One region of the Cytobacillus sp. C11.1 genome, then DNA from elsewhere that is predicted to be linked to it. Evidence: predicted binding sites of a transcription regulator. Region 1 holds the regulator's gene; the other holds the start of a gene.
What was found. Region 1 encodes CtsR, which represses protease genes until heat stress. Its sites were predicted from a motif close to ATGGTCAATAAAGGTCAAACA; they were not measured.
Positions count from the first base shown of each region.

Region 2: a site for CtsR is predicted at 2,317-2,337, ahead of AC3ZVC_RS22290 (ATP-dependent Clp protease ATP-binding subunit). Genes of this name have one in related genera too.

Region 1 covers NZ_CM176935.1:794,527-800,782, forward strand. Annotated here, with positions in the region: gene clpC (ATP-dependent protease ATP-binding subunit ClpC) at 1-118, opposite strand, end outside; gene mcsB (protein-arginine kinase McsB) at 123-1,202, opposite strand; gene mcsA (protein-arginine kinase activator protein McsA) at 1,205-1,753, opposite strand; gene AC3ZVC_RS04100 (CtsR family transcriptional regulator) at 1,782-2,243, opposite strand; rRNA gene rrf (5S ribosomal RNA) at 2,870-2,986, opposite strand; rRNA gene AC3ZVC_RS04110 (23S ribosomal RNA) at 3,063-5,997, opposite strand.
Region 2 covers NZ_CM176935.1:4,502,264-4,508,519, forward strand. Annotated here, with positions in the region: gene AC3ZVC_RS22275 (CPBP family intramembrane glutamic endopeptidase) at 1-179, shown strand, start outside; gene AC3ZVC_RS22280 (DUF8580 domain-containing lipoprotein) at 368-1,036, shown strand; gene AC3ZVC_RS22285 (YkvI family membrane protein) at 1,137-2,186, opposite strand; gene AC3ZVC_RS22290 (ATP-dependent Clp protease ATP-binding subunit) at 2,406-4,568, shown strand; gene AC3ZVC_RS22295 (M3 family oligoendopeptidase) at 4,615-6,256, opposite strand, start outside.

The DNA.
Region 1 (6,256 bases):
GTACCAGTCCAAGCAGGATATGTTCTGTCCCAATGTTATTATGGCCTAACCGGATTGCTTCCTCCTGTGCTAAAGCCAATACCTTCTGAGCTCTTTCCGTAAATCGTCCGAACATCATAATTTCATCCTCCTAACTCTTGATCTTCCATTTTTAGTCTTTCCCTGATTATTGAAGCCCTGCGGATATCGCGTTCATGAGGCCTAAGCGGCCCGCCTGCATATTGCTGCAAAAAGCCAGGCTGTGTCAGGATCATCAGCTCATTTAAAATATTTTTTGATATGTTTTTTATATACTGCATATCTATTCCCAGGCGAACATCGGATAAGCATTGAGCGGCTTCCTTCGATTCAATAATTCGGCAATTTGATAAAACGCCATAAGAGCGGAAGACTCTGTCTTCTAATTGTATGTTAGAAGTCTTTGCTAATGCTTCCCTTGCTGATCTTTCCTGTGAAATTAGCTGGCTGACAACACTTTTCAAATCCTCTACGATATCCTCTTCTGATTTTCCGAGTGTGATCTGGTTTGAAACTTGAAAGATGTTACCTAATGCTTCGCTGCCTTCACCGTAAATTCCTCTAACTACTAAGCCAAGCTGATTAATCGCCGGGATAATCCGGTTCATTTGCTGGGTAAGCACAAGACCCGGCAAATGCATCATAACGGATGCCCTAAGACCAGTCCCCACATTTGTCGGGCAGCTTGTTAAAAAGCCAACATTTTCATCAAAAGCATAATCGGCTTCTTCCTCCAGCCAATCATCTATTTTATTTGCCATACTTAAGGCTTCCAAAAGCTGAAACCCTGGAAACAAACATTGAATCCGTATATGGTCTTCTTCATTAATCATAATGCTTACCTCTTCATTTTCTGAAAGAAGGCAGGCACCATGAGTTGAATTCTCAGCAAGGTGTGGACTAATTAGGTGTTTTTCCATTAATACTCTTTTTTGAAGAGGCTGAAGTTCATCCATTAATAGGAGTTCCAACTCTCCTAGTTTTGAAAAGGAAGAATGCTCCACCCTTTCCCTCACTTTTTGGATAACCGCTTTTGCTTCTTCGTTTGAAAATAAAGTTGGGAATTTATATTGTTTAATATTGCGAGCGAGCCTGATTCGCGAACTTAAGACAATATCGGAATCAGGGCCTTCAGCACTCATCCAGGAGCTAATAGCTTGATTCATGAAACGTTCCAGCGACAAGCTTATTCCCCTCCCTCATGATTGGCATTGAGCTGTTTTTCCAACTTCCTTATTTCGTCTCTTAATTCTGCCGCTTTTTCAAACTCTTCTTGGGCAATCATTTCTTTTAACTTATGTTTCAGTTCGTCAATATTCCTTCGCAAATGAATAGTTCCGCCTATTCTTGCAGGAATTTTTCCGTTATGTGAGGAATTCCCGCTGTGCAGCCTTCTAAGTATAGGATTCAGATGTTCTTTAAAGGTTTCATAGCAATGAGCACATCCAAATCTCCCTACTTTAATAAACTGTTGAAAGGTCATGGAACATTGTTCGCACTGCAATACCTTTTCCTGCTGGAAAGGATCCTGATTCGATCCTTGAAACGCAGGTTCAATATTCAGCAGGCCTGCCAGCAAATTATTTATTGAAAAACCGGAACCGCTGCCAAGCATGAACATTTCACCTTTCTCCTGCGCACACTTTTCGCAAAGATGAAACTCTGCTTTCTCACCATTTACTACCTTTGTAAAATGCAGCGTTGCCGGCCTTTGATTACACTCCTGACAAATCATGAATTCACCTCTCCAGCTCGCTAAAACTTTATTTATATTTCAAAGTAGTTAACATCGCCTTCAACATCCGTGCCCGTAGTTCATCCCTGTATGGCAGATCGATATAAAGTACAGAACGGTCAATTACACTAAGCATTATTTTTGCTTCCCTATGTGTAATGATTTCTTCTTCAACCAGGCGATAAATTACATTTTCGGCACTGCTTTGGGCGATTCGGCCTTGCACTAATGAAATCAACTGGTCGACTAAATCAGCGTGGTCATAAGACTGTACTTTCATAATCCGGATATAGCCTCCGCCGCCCCGCTTACTCTCCACGACATAGCCTTTTTCAATCGTAAAGCGGGTGTTGATAACATAATTGATCTGAGAGGGCACACATTGAAATTTATCAGCAATTTCACTTCTTTTTATTTCCACGATTTCCCTCTCACTTTTTTCTAAAACCTGTTTTAGATAACTCTCAATTATGTCGGATATATTTCTCACCAAGCCTCCCCCTATCTGACTTTGACTATATTTGACATTAATTATACATGATTTATGTAATTTCTTGCAATCGGCGGGTGTTAATAATTTTCCCCCATTTTTTGACTTCCCAAACCTGAATTTGGTAGTTAATGTCGATAACAATATATTTTGAGTTAGGCAGGTTTGTGCTTGAGCGGAGGATGTAATTTATACTTTTTATTAAAAGTATGATTATGAAGGCAATAATTTTGGATAGTATTTGCTTTTTGAAGATGTGAACATTAGATAGGGTTTTGTTTTGTGAAGAGCACTGCACTCAGTATAAAGACTTGCTTTTTGATTTTTTCCAGACATATAGGGATATAACTATTTATCTAACATCTGATCCAAATTTAAATTTTTCTGCTGGTGCAAAGTGGACGGGGATTTACATTGAAATTAGGTGGTTATAGCTATAAAAAGGCGCCATAGAGCCAACTGACCGATAAAATATGACCGATAAATCTAAGAAAGTAACCGATATTTGCTATAAAACAAAGATGAGTGGCCAAAAAAAATGTCTCCTCAATATAAATAAGCGATATTTATAAGCTAAAAATAAATAAAAACACAAAAAAGAGCACCCATCAGGTGCTCTTTCATTTGCCCGGCAGCGTCCTACTCTCACAGGGGGACAGCCCCCAACTACCATCGGCGCTGAGAAGCTTAACTTCCGTGTTCGGTATGGGAACGGGTGTGACCTTCTCGCTATCGCCACCAGACTATTTGGTTTGAAGAAAGTTCATTCCTTCAAAACTAGATAATGCATGAAGAAGTTGCCGAGTATTCACCAATAACTTGGTTAAGTCCTCGATCGATTAGTATCAGTCAGCTCCACATGTCGCCACGCTTCCACCTCTGACCTATCAACCTGATCATCTTTCAGGGATCTTACTAGCTTGACGCTATGGGAAATCTCATCTCGAGGGGGGCTTCATGCTTAGATGCTTTCAGCACTTATCCCTTCCGCACATAGCTACCCAGCGATGCCTTTGGCAAGACAACTGGTACACCAGCGGTGCGTCCATCCCGGTCCTCTCGTACTAAGGACAGCTCCTCTCAAATTTCCTGCGCCCACGACGGATAGGGACCGAACTGTCTCACGACGTTCTGAACCCAGCTCGCGTACCGCTTTAATGGGCGAACAGCCCAACCCTTGGGACCGACTACAGCCCCAGGATGCGATGAGCCGACATCGAGGTGCCAAACCTCCCCGTCGATGTGGACTCTTGGGGGAGATAAGCCTGTTATCCCCGGGGTAGCTTTTATCCGTTGAGCGATGGCCCTTCCATGCGGAACCACCGGATCACTAAGCCCGACTTTCGTCCCTGCTCGACTTGTAGGTCTCGCAGTCAAGCTCCCTTGTGCCTTTACACTCTGCGAATGATTTCCAACCATTCTGAGGGAACCTTTGGGCGCCTCCGTTACTTTTTAGGAGGCGACCGCCCCAGTCAAACTGCCCACCTGACACTGTCTCCCGCCCCGATAAGGGGCGCGGGTTAGAATTTCAATACAGCCAGGGTAGTATCCCACCGACGCCTCCACCGAAGCTGGCGCTCCGGTTTCTACGGCTCCTACCTATCCTGTACAAGCTGTACCAAAATTCAATATCAGGCTACAGTAAAGCTCCACGGGGTCTTTCCGTCCTGTCGCGGGTAACCTGCATCTTCACAGGTACTATAATTTCACCGAGTCTCTCGTTGAGACAGTGCCCAGATCGTTACGCCTTTCGTGCGGGTCGGAACTTACCCGACAAGGAATTTCGCTACCTTAGGACCGTTATAGTTACGGCCGCCGTTTACTGGGGCTTCGATTCAAAGCTTCGCTTGCGCTAACCTCTCCTCTTAACCTTCCAGCACCGGGCAGGCGTCAGCCCCTATACTTCGCCTTGCGGCTTCGCAGAGACCTGTGTTTTTGCTAAACAGTCGCCTGGGCCTATTCACTGCGGCTCATCAGGGCTATTCACCCTAATGAGCACCCCTTCTCCCGAAGTTACGGGGTCATTTTGCCGAGTTCCTTAACGAGAGTTCTCTCGCTCACCTTAGGATTCTCTCCTCGCCTACCTGTGTCGGTTTGCGGTACGGGCACCTTTTCCCTCGCTAGAGGCTTTTCTTGGCAGTGTGGAATCAGGAACTTCGGTACTAAATTTCCCTCGCCGTCACAGCTCAGCCTGTATGGTAACGGGATTTGCCTCGTTACCGGCCTAACTGCTTGGACGCGCATATCCAACAGCGCGCTTACCCTATCCTCCTGCGTCCCCCCATTGCTCAAACGGTAAAGAGGTGGTACAGGAATATCAACCTGTTGTCCATCGCCTACGCTTTTCAGCCTCGGCTTAGGTCCCGACTAACCCTGAGCGGACGAGCCTTCCTCAGGAAACCTTAGGCATTCGGTGGATGGGATTCTCACCCATCTTTCGCTACTCATACCGGCATTCTCACTTCTAAGCGCTCCACCAGTCCTTGCGGTCTAGCTTCAACGCCCTTAGAACGCTCTCCTACCACGGACATCGCAGATGTCCATCCACAGCTTCGGTGATACGTTTAGCCCCGGTACATTTTCGGCGCGGAGTCACTCGACCAGTGAGCTATTACGCACTCTTTAAATGGTGGCTGCTTCTAAGCCAACATCCTGGTTGTCTAAGCAACTCCACATCCTTTTCCACTTAACGTATACTTTGGGACCTTAGCTGGTGGTCTGGGCTGTTTCCCTCTTGACTACGGATCTTATCACTCGCAGTCTGACTCCCATGGATAAGTCTTTGGCATTCGGAGTTTGTCTGAATTCGGTAACCCGATGAGGGCCCCTAGTCCAAACAGTGCTCTACCTCCAAGACTCTTACTACATGAGGCTAGCCCTAAAGCTATTTCGGAGAGAACCAGCTATCTCCAAGTTCGATTGGAATTTCTCCGCTACCCACACCTCATCCCCGCACTTTTCAACGTGCGTGGGTTCGGGCCTCCATCCAGTGTTACCTGGACTTCACCCTGGACATGGGTACATCACCTGGTTTCGGGTCTACGACCACATACTCATTCGCCCTATTCAGACTCGCTTTCGCTGCGGCTCCGTCTTGTCAACTTAACCTTGCATGTAATCGTAACTCGCCGGTTCATTCTACAAAAGGCACGCTATCACCCATTAACGGGCTCTAACTACTTGTAGGCACACGGTTTCAGGTTCTCTTTCACTCCCCTTCCGGGGTGCTTTTCACCTTTCCCTCACGGTACTGGTTCACTATCGGTCACTAGGGAGTATTTAGCCTTGGGAGATGGTCCTCCCTGCTTCCGACGGGATTTCTCGTGTCCCGCCGTACTCAGGATCCACTCTGGAGGGAACGAAGTTTCAACTACAGGGCTTTTACCTTCTCTGGCCGGCCTTTCCAGACCTGTTCATTTACCTCGTTCCTTTGTAACTCCGTATAGAGTGTCCTACAACCCCAAGAGGCAAGCCTCTTGGTTTGGGCTAATCCCGTTTCGCTCGCCGCTACTCAGGGAATCGCGTTTGCTTTCTCTTCCTCCGGGTACTTAGATGTTTCAGTTCCCCGGGTCTGCCTTCCATACCCTATGTATTCAGGTAAAGATCCTATCCCATTACGGATAGGGGGTTTCCCCATTCGGAAATCTCCGGATCAAAGCTTACTTACAGCTCCCCGAAGCATATCGGAGTTAGTCCCGTCCTTCATCGGCTCCTAGTGCCAAGGCATTCACCGTGCGCCCTTTCTAACTTAACCTACTTCGGCCGCTGATCGACTGCGAATCTCTGCGTCAGCTTCGTCACTGTGCTCCTCACGTACTCTCGTACGCTCCGGTGCTCGTTCGGTCGCTTCCTTGAGCTTCTTGCCGCTCATCGTCCTCATGGTTTGTACTCTTACTTGGTTTCAAAAAACTTACATAAGAGAAAAAAACTAAGATGGCGATTACTCGGTTATTGCTTCTTCATTAACATTATCTAGTTTTCAAAGAACGAATAATTCAATGAGAGATTGCTCT
Region 2 (6,256 bases), 1.3 Mb from region 1:
CGACTCTCCTCTATGCTTCCGTCCATTTTTATTCCGGATATTGGATGCTTGCTTTCGCCGCGCTCATTGCAGGTATATTTTGGGGATGGCTGTATGCCTGGAAGAGAAGCATTCCGCTTGTGATTGTGTCCCATCTTATTTTTGACTTATTTATGTTTATAATTTTGCCGTTTAAATAAATATTTTTAACTTAAGGACAACCCAGTTTGCGGGTTGTTTTTTTAAAGAAACAGCTTCTGTTGAGTCTTGTCGATACTTAGCAGAAATGGTAATGTACTAATTAATAGGAATATTTATGTAACCCTTTAATTCCCTTTCCGTCTAATTATGTAGAAGTGCTTCAAGTGAACAATGGGAGGAACAAAAAATGAGATTAATGGCGAAATTTATGTTACTGTCGGGATTTATTGCGGCTATTCTTGCCGGCTGCGGTACTGACCAAAATGCCGGGAACGGAGCTGAACCTGTTCAAAATGAGGAAAAGGCAGCAAGTGGAAAGGATGAAGCTGAAGTAGAGGATGCAATCGAAGAGGAAACCTCTGAACAAGGCGATAACGTTATTAGGATTCTCGAGCAGAATATGAGCTATACAGTCAATGGAGAAACAAAGGAAGATACAGCTTTCCTTAAGCATAGTGACAATCAAAACTACTCTATGTATGTTCTTCCTGGTTATGAACTGACAGCAGAGGAGCCAAATAAAGATGTCCTATACTTTACGGAAAATGACGAAGTGTACATGCGCATAGAGATTCTTCCTGATGATGCTGACTGGAGCATGATTGAAGAAAATACAAAGGCACAATTAGGTGCTGTAAGCGAAGACGTGCAAAGTGCAAAAGCGCCCGCCGATGAATTTTTTAAAGACGCAACGGTCATGAAGGCAGAACAAAATGGCGAAAAAGTTAAAGCGTATCTTATTAAAAAGGATGAGCTTGCCCTTAAGCTGACCCTTTTCACAAAGGAAGAAGCTGACCATGAAGAGGCTTTCCTTCAAATGGCAAAGACGATTATGAAAGAGGAACCGATAAAATAAGAGACAGATTTAGAGATCCGGACAAAGCCGGATCTCTTTTACATTCAGGCTTTGTTAAAGCCCACGGTTGATTTTAGCGCCATGTTGTTTGGAGCAGAAATCAACATTTTTCATTTCCATCAAATGGCTTCATCCATAAAAGAACAATGAATGTTAAACTAACATACCCAAATATAGGATATAAGTAAGATAGCAATGTTCCATAATTAATCAGGCTTATAAAGTAGCAAATAACAAAAATGGCGCTGACAATTACAATACTCGGCAGAGAAATATACTTCTTGATTTGTCTTTCGATCCCGAAAACATTACCAATTACGGATGTGAAAATTTCACCATAAATCACAAAAACAAATATCCAGTAAATAGAGGATGCCAATGTTTTTACAATCGCGGCCATTGGGATGTCATATGCTTCGATGTTCGGGAGCATGACAAGAGTTAAATGGCTTGAAATAAGGATTAGGGTTAAGGCTGCTCCCCCTAGATATCCGCCCCATTTAATTGTGCGGTCATCATTTATTTCTGACGCGACAGGGACTAAAACAGCCTGTGCAAGTGTCAGATTTAACGCAGTATAAGAAAAAGGCGCGACAACCGCTTTCCATCCATCTTCAGCAAAAGGGATAAACATGACCTGTTCCGTAAAATTCGGAAGCTTCATACTGATAAACATCAAAATAAAACTAAACGCGATCATCATCGGAACAACAAAGGTGTTCACCGCAAATAATCCGCGTATGCCCACTATCATTGTAATGATCGTTAACCCTATTGTAATGAAAAGGCCTGCTATTTTGCTGATTCCAATCTGCTCTTCAAAAACTGCTCCAGCTCCAGACAGCATGACTGCACAAACGCCCAAAAGCATAAATAACATCAATATATTAATGGCAGATCCAAAAAACTTGCCAAAAAGGTATTCATTTAATTCCTGATATGACGCAGCTTTTATACGGGCGGAGATTCGCATTAATTTTGATCCCAGAAAAATAAAAATATAGCCGCTCATTAAGATGCCTACTAAGCCGATAAAACCAAATCGGGAAAAAAACTCCACAATCTCTCTTCCAGTTGCAAAGCCCGCTCCCACCACGGTTCCCACGTAAACGGCAGCAATCTGAAAAGCCGCCCCCCAGTTTGTTCTCACTCAATCTCCTCCTTCCTTTCCAATATATGAAGGGCGGGACAAACAAAGACGAGCTTTTTCCAATAAATGCTGAAAACCTTGTCAAGTAAGGAAAAAAACATTTCAAAAAAATACCAGTTAAAAATACTTGAAAGTCAAAAAAGGTCAAAATATAATAAAGTTATAAAGTCAAAGATAGTCAAAGTCAAATAACAATAAACTTATGGAGGTATGCTAAATATGCTTTGTCAAAAATGTCAAACACATGAAGCAAATGTACAATTGAGACTTAATGTAAATGGAAATGAACGCAATTTAAACCTTTGCCATAGCTGTTTCCAAAACGAAAAGCAAAAAAGCCTTACTTCCTTTGGGCCGGCTATAAATGGCTTTTCTGGTTTTGGCCAAATACCTTTAGAGGATTTCTTGCAAAAGATGGCTTCCTCTCAAGGAAATGAAAATTTCTCACACAGTCCTTTAAAAGAAGCGCCTAACAAATCTCGCGGAAACGGCGGGTTCATAGACCAATTTGGAAGAAATCTGACTCAGCTTGCCAAGGCAGGCTTACTTGATCCAGTTATAGGAAGAGATGAAGAAGTTAATCGTGTAATTGAAATATTAAATAGAAGAAGCAAGAACAATCCTGTATTAATTGGGGAGCCCGGTGTTGGTAAAACTGCTATCGCTGAAGGGCTTGCAACGAAAATTTCTGAAGGCAGCGTCCCAAAAAAGCTTCTAAATAAGGAAGTCTATTTGCTTGATGTTGCATCTCTTGTTGCGAACACAGGAATCCGGGGCCAATTTGAAGAACGCATGAAGCAATTGATCTCTGAACTGCAGGCACATAAGAACATCATTCTATTTATCGATGAAATCCATTTGCTTGTCGGAGCAGGCTCAGCGGAAGGTTCAATGGATGCAGGTAATATTTTAAAACCTGCACTTGCAAGAGGCGAGCTTCAAGTTGTCGGTGCCACTACTTTAAAAGAATACCGTCAAATTGAAAAGGATCCTGCACTAGAACGCAGATTCCAGCCGGTCCATGTACTGGAGCCAACTGCTAATGAAGCGATAGAAATCCTAATGGGACTTAAGAAAAAGTATGAAGATTACCATGAGGTTTCTTTTATGGATGAAGCGATTAAGGCTTGTGTGCACTTATCAAGCCGCTATATTCAGGATCGATTCCTTCCTGACAAAGCGATCGATTTAATGGACGAAGCAGGTTCAAAAAGAAACCTTGAATCAGGCTATACCGCAGGTGAAGACATTGAAAAGCGTCTTGAAGACATCAGCAAGCAGAAAGAACGTGTTTTGAAAGAAGAAAAATATGAAGAGGCGGCAAAACTTCGTGAAGAAGAATTAAAGCTTCAAAAGGCCTTAAACGGAGAAACGAAGACTGAACGGCCGGTTATTGAAGTTAGCCACATTCAGGAGATTATTGAAAAGAAAACCGGCATCCCTGTCGGCAAGCTGGTAGAAGATGAGCAGGAAAAAATGCAAAACCTTGAAGCAAACCTGGCAGAAAAGGTAATTGGACAGCAAGAGGCAGTGCAAAAGGTTTCAAAAGCCATTCGCCGAAGCCGTGCAGGACTAAAATCAAAGCATCGTCCAATTGGTTCATTCCTTTTCGTAGGGCCTACAGGTGTCGGTAAAACCGAATTAACCAAAACCCTTGCTGAGGAGCTATTCGGCTCCAAGGATAGCATGATCAGGTTGGATATGAGTGAATATATGGAAAAACACAGTGTTTCCAAAATTATTGGGTCACCTCCGGGATATGTAGGACATGAAGAAGCTGGGCAGCTAACAGAAAAGGTCCGCAGAAATCCATACAGCATTATCTTACTTGATGAGATTGAAAAAGCTCACCCTGATGTACAGCACATGTTTCTGCAAATCCTTGAAGATGGACGCCTGACAGATAGCCAGGGCCGCACTGTTAGTTTTAAGGATACAGTCATTATCATGACGAGCAACGCAGGAGTTGGGCACAAAGAAATCCACGTAGGCTTTGGGACTACTGATGCTGTAAAAGAATCAGGCATTCTCGACTCACTTGGAAGTTTCTTCAAACCTGAATTCCTGAATCGTTTTGATAGTATTATCGAATTCAAAGCATTAGAAAAAGAACATCTATTGAAAATTGTGGACTTAATGCTAAATGAGCTTCAGGAAACATTAAAAGAACAGAAAATTGAGCTGACAGTAACACCAGAAGCCAAGGAGAAATTAGCCGAAGCTGGATACCACCCTGCTTTTGGTGCACGCCCTTTAAGAAGGGTGATCCAAGATGAGCTTGAAGACAAAATTGCTGACTTCATTATTGACCATGGCGGAAACAGCAAGCTTCAAGCTGATATTGAAAACGAGAAAATTACGATTAAGACATCAGCTTATTAATCAATAAAAAAGAGGCGGGATTCAATTCCCGCCTCTTTTTTACATTTTATAGGCTTTTATCATCCACTGCATTCAGCCAGTTTTCTATTTCGCCAATAACGGACTCTACACAGCCCTCTTCAAATGGCGAAATCAGGTTAGCTTCTTTTACAAGCCCTGTGAATGGTTTGCTTCCGCCAAGCTGGCATAGTTTTAAATAATCCTCCCACGCCTCTTCCTGATTCTCTCTGGAACGCTTCCAGAATTGGAATGCACAAATTTGTGCAAGTGTATAATCAATATAATAAAACGGTGAATTATAGATATGGCCCTGACGCTGCCAGAAACCGCCATTTTCCAAGTATTCATTTCCGTCATAGTCTTTGTGCGGCAAATATTTCTTTTCGATCTCTCTCCATGCCTGCTTTCTTTCCTGTGGTGTTGCTTCCGGATTTTCATAAACCCAATGCTGGAATTCATCTACTGAAACTCCATATGGCAAGAATAATAGACCGCCGCTCAAATGTGAAAACTTATACTTCTCCGTATCTTCCTTAAAGAAACCTTCCATCCATGGCCAAGTGAAAAACTCCATGCTCATGGAATGGATCTCAGCAGCTTCATAAGTCGGCCAATTATATTCAGGTATCTCAAAATGACTGCTTGAATATACTTGGAAAGCATGTCCTGCTTCATGCGTAAGAACATCAATATCCCCCGAAGTCCCATTAAAGTTAGAGAATATGAATGGAGATTTATAGTTTTCAATATAAGTGCAATAGCCTCCCCCTGCCTTGCCTTTCTTGGCAACTAGATCCATAAGATTATTTTCTCTCATATATGAGAAAAATTCGCTTGTCTCTTTGGAGAGCTCATCATACATTTTTTGGCCATTTTCAATGATCCAGTCAGGATTTCCTTTCGGTACAGCATTGCCTGTTTTGAATTCAAACCCTTCATCATAATACTTCAGCTTTTCAACACCAATACGTTCTCTTTGGCGCTCTTTTAGACTAGTGGCAATCGGAACGATAAAATCTTCCACCTGTTTGCGGAATTTGGCAACCATCTCAGCATTATAATCTGTACGATACATACGGAAGTAAGCCAGCTCAACAAAATTCTTATACCCCAATATGCGGGCGATCTCTGTTCTAACTTTAACAAGCTCATCATAAATACGGTCAAGCTCACTCTCGTTTTCTGCTAAAAATCCAAATCGTGCCTCACTGGCTTTTTTTCGCATCTCCCGATCAGTTGATTCAGTAAAAGGCTCCAATTGGGCAAGTGTGCGTTCTTCACCCTCAAAATCAATTTTTGCTGAAGCAATTAATTTTGTATACTCGGATGAAAGCTTATTTTCCTTTTGCAATAGAGGTACGATTTCTGGAGAAAACACCTTCAGCTGTGCCTCAGCAAGCGCAAATAGCTGAATCCCCCATTTCTCTTCAAGCTCAGCCCGGAATTTGGAATTAATCAATGCCTGATAATATTTTGTAACAAACCCTTCCACTTCGGGCTGAATTTCATCCATATAATCCTGCTCAGCTTTATAAAACTCATCATTTGTATCAACAGAATGACGGATATAGCAAATATTAAACATCGTACCGATATCATTGCGGATATCATTAATTTCGTTCATTGCATTGTTTTGCTCTTCTGCAGTCACCGCACTCTCAAACTTTTCAAGCGCTGCTTCAAATTCT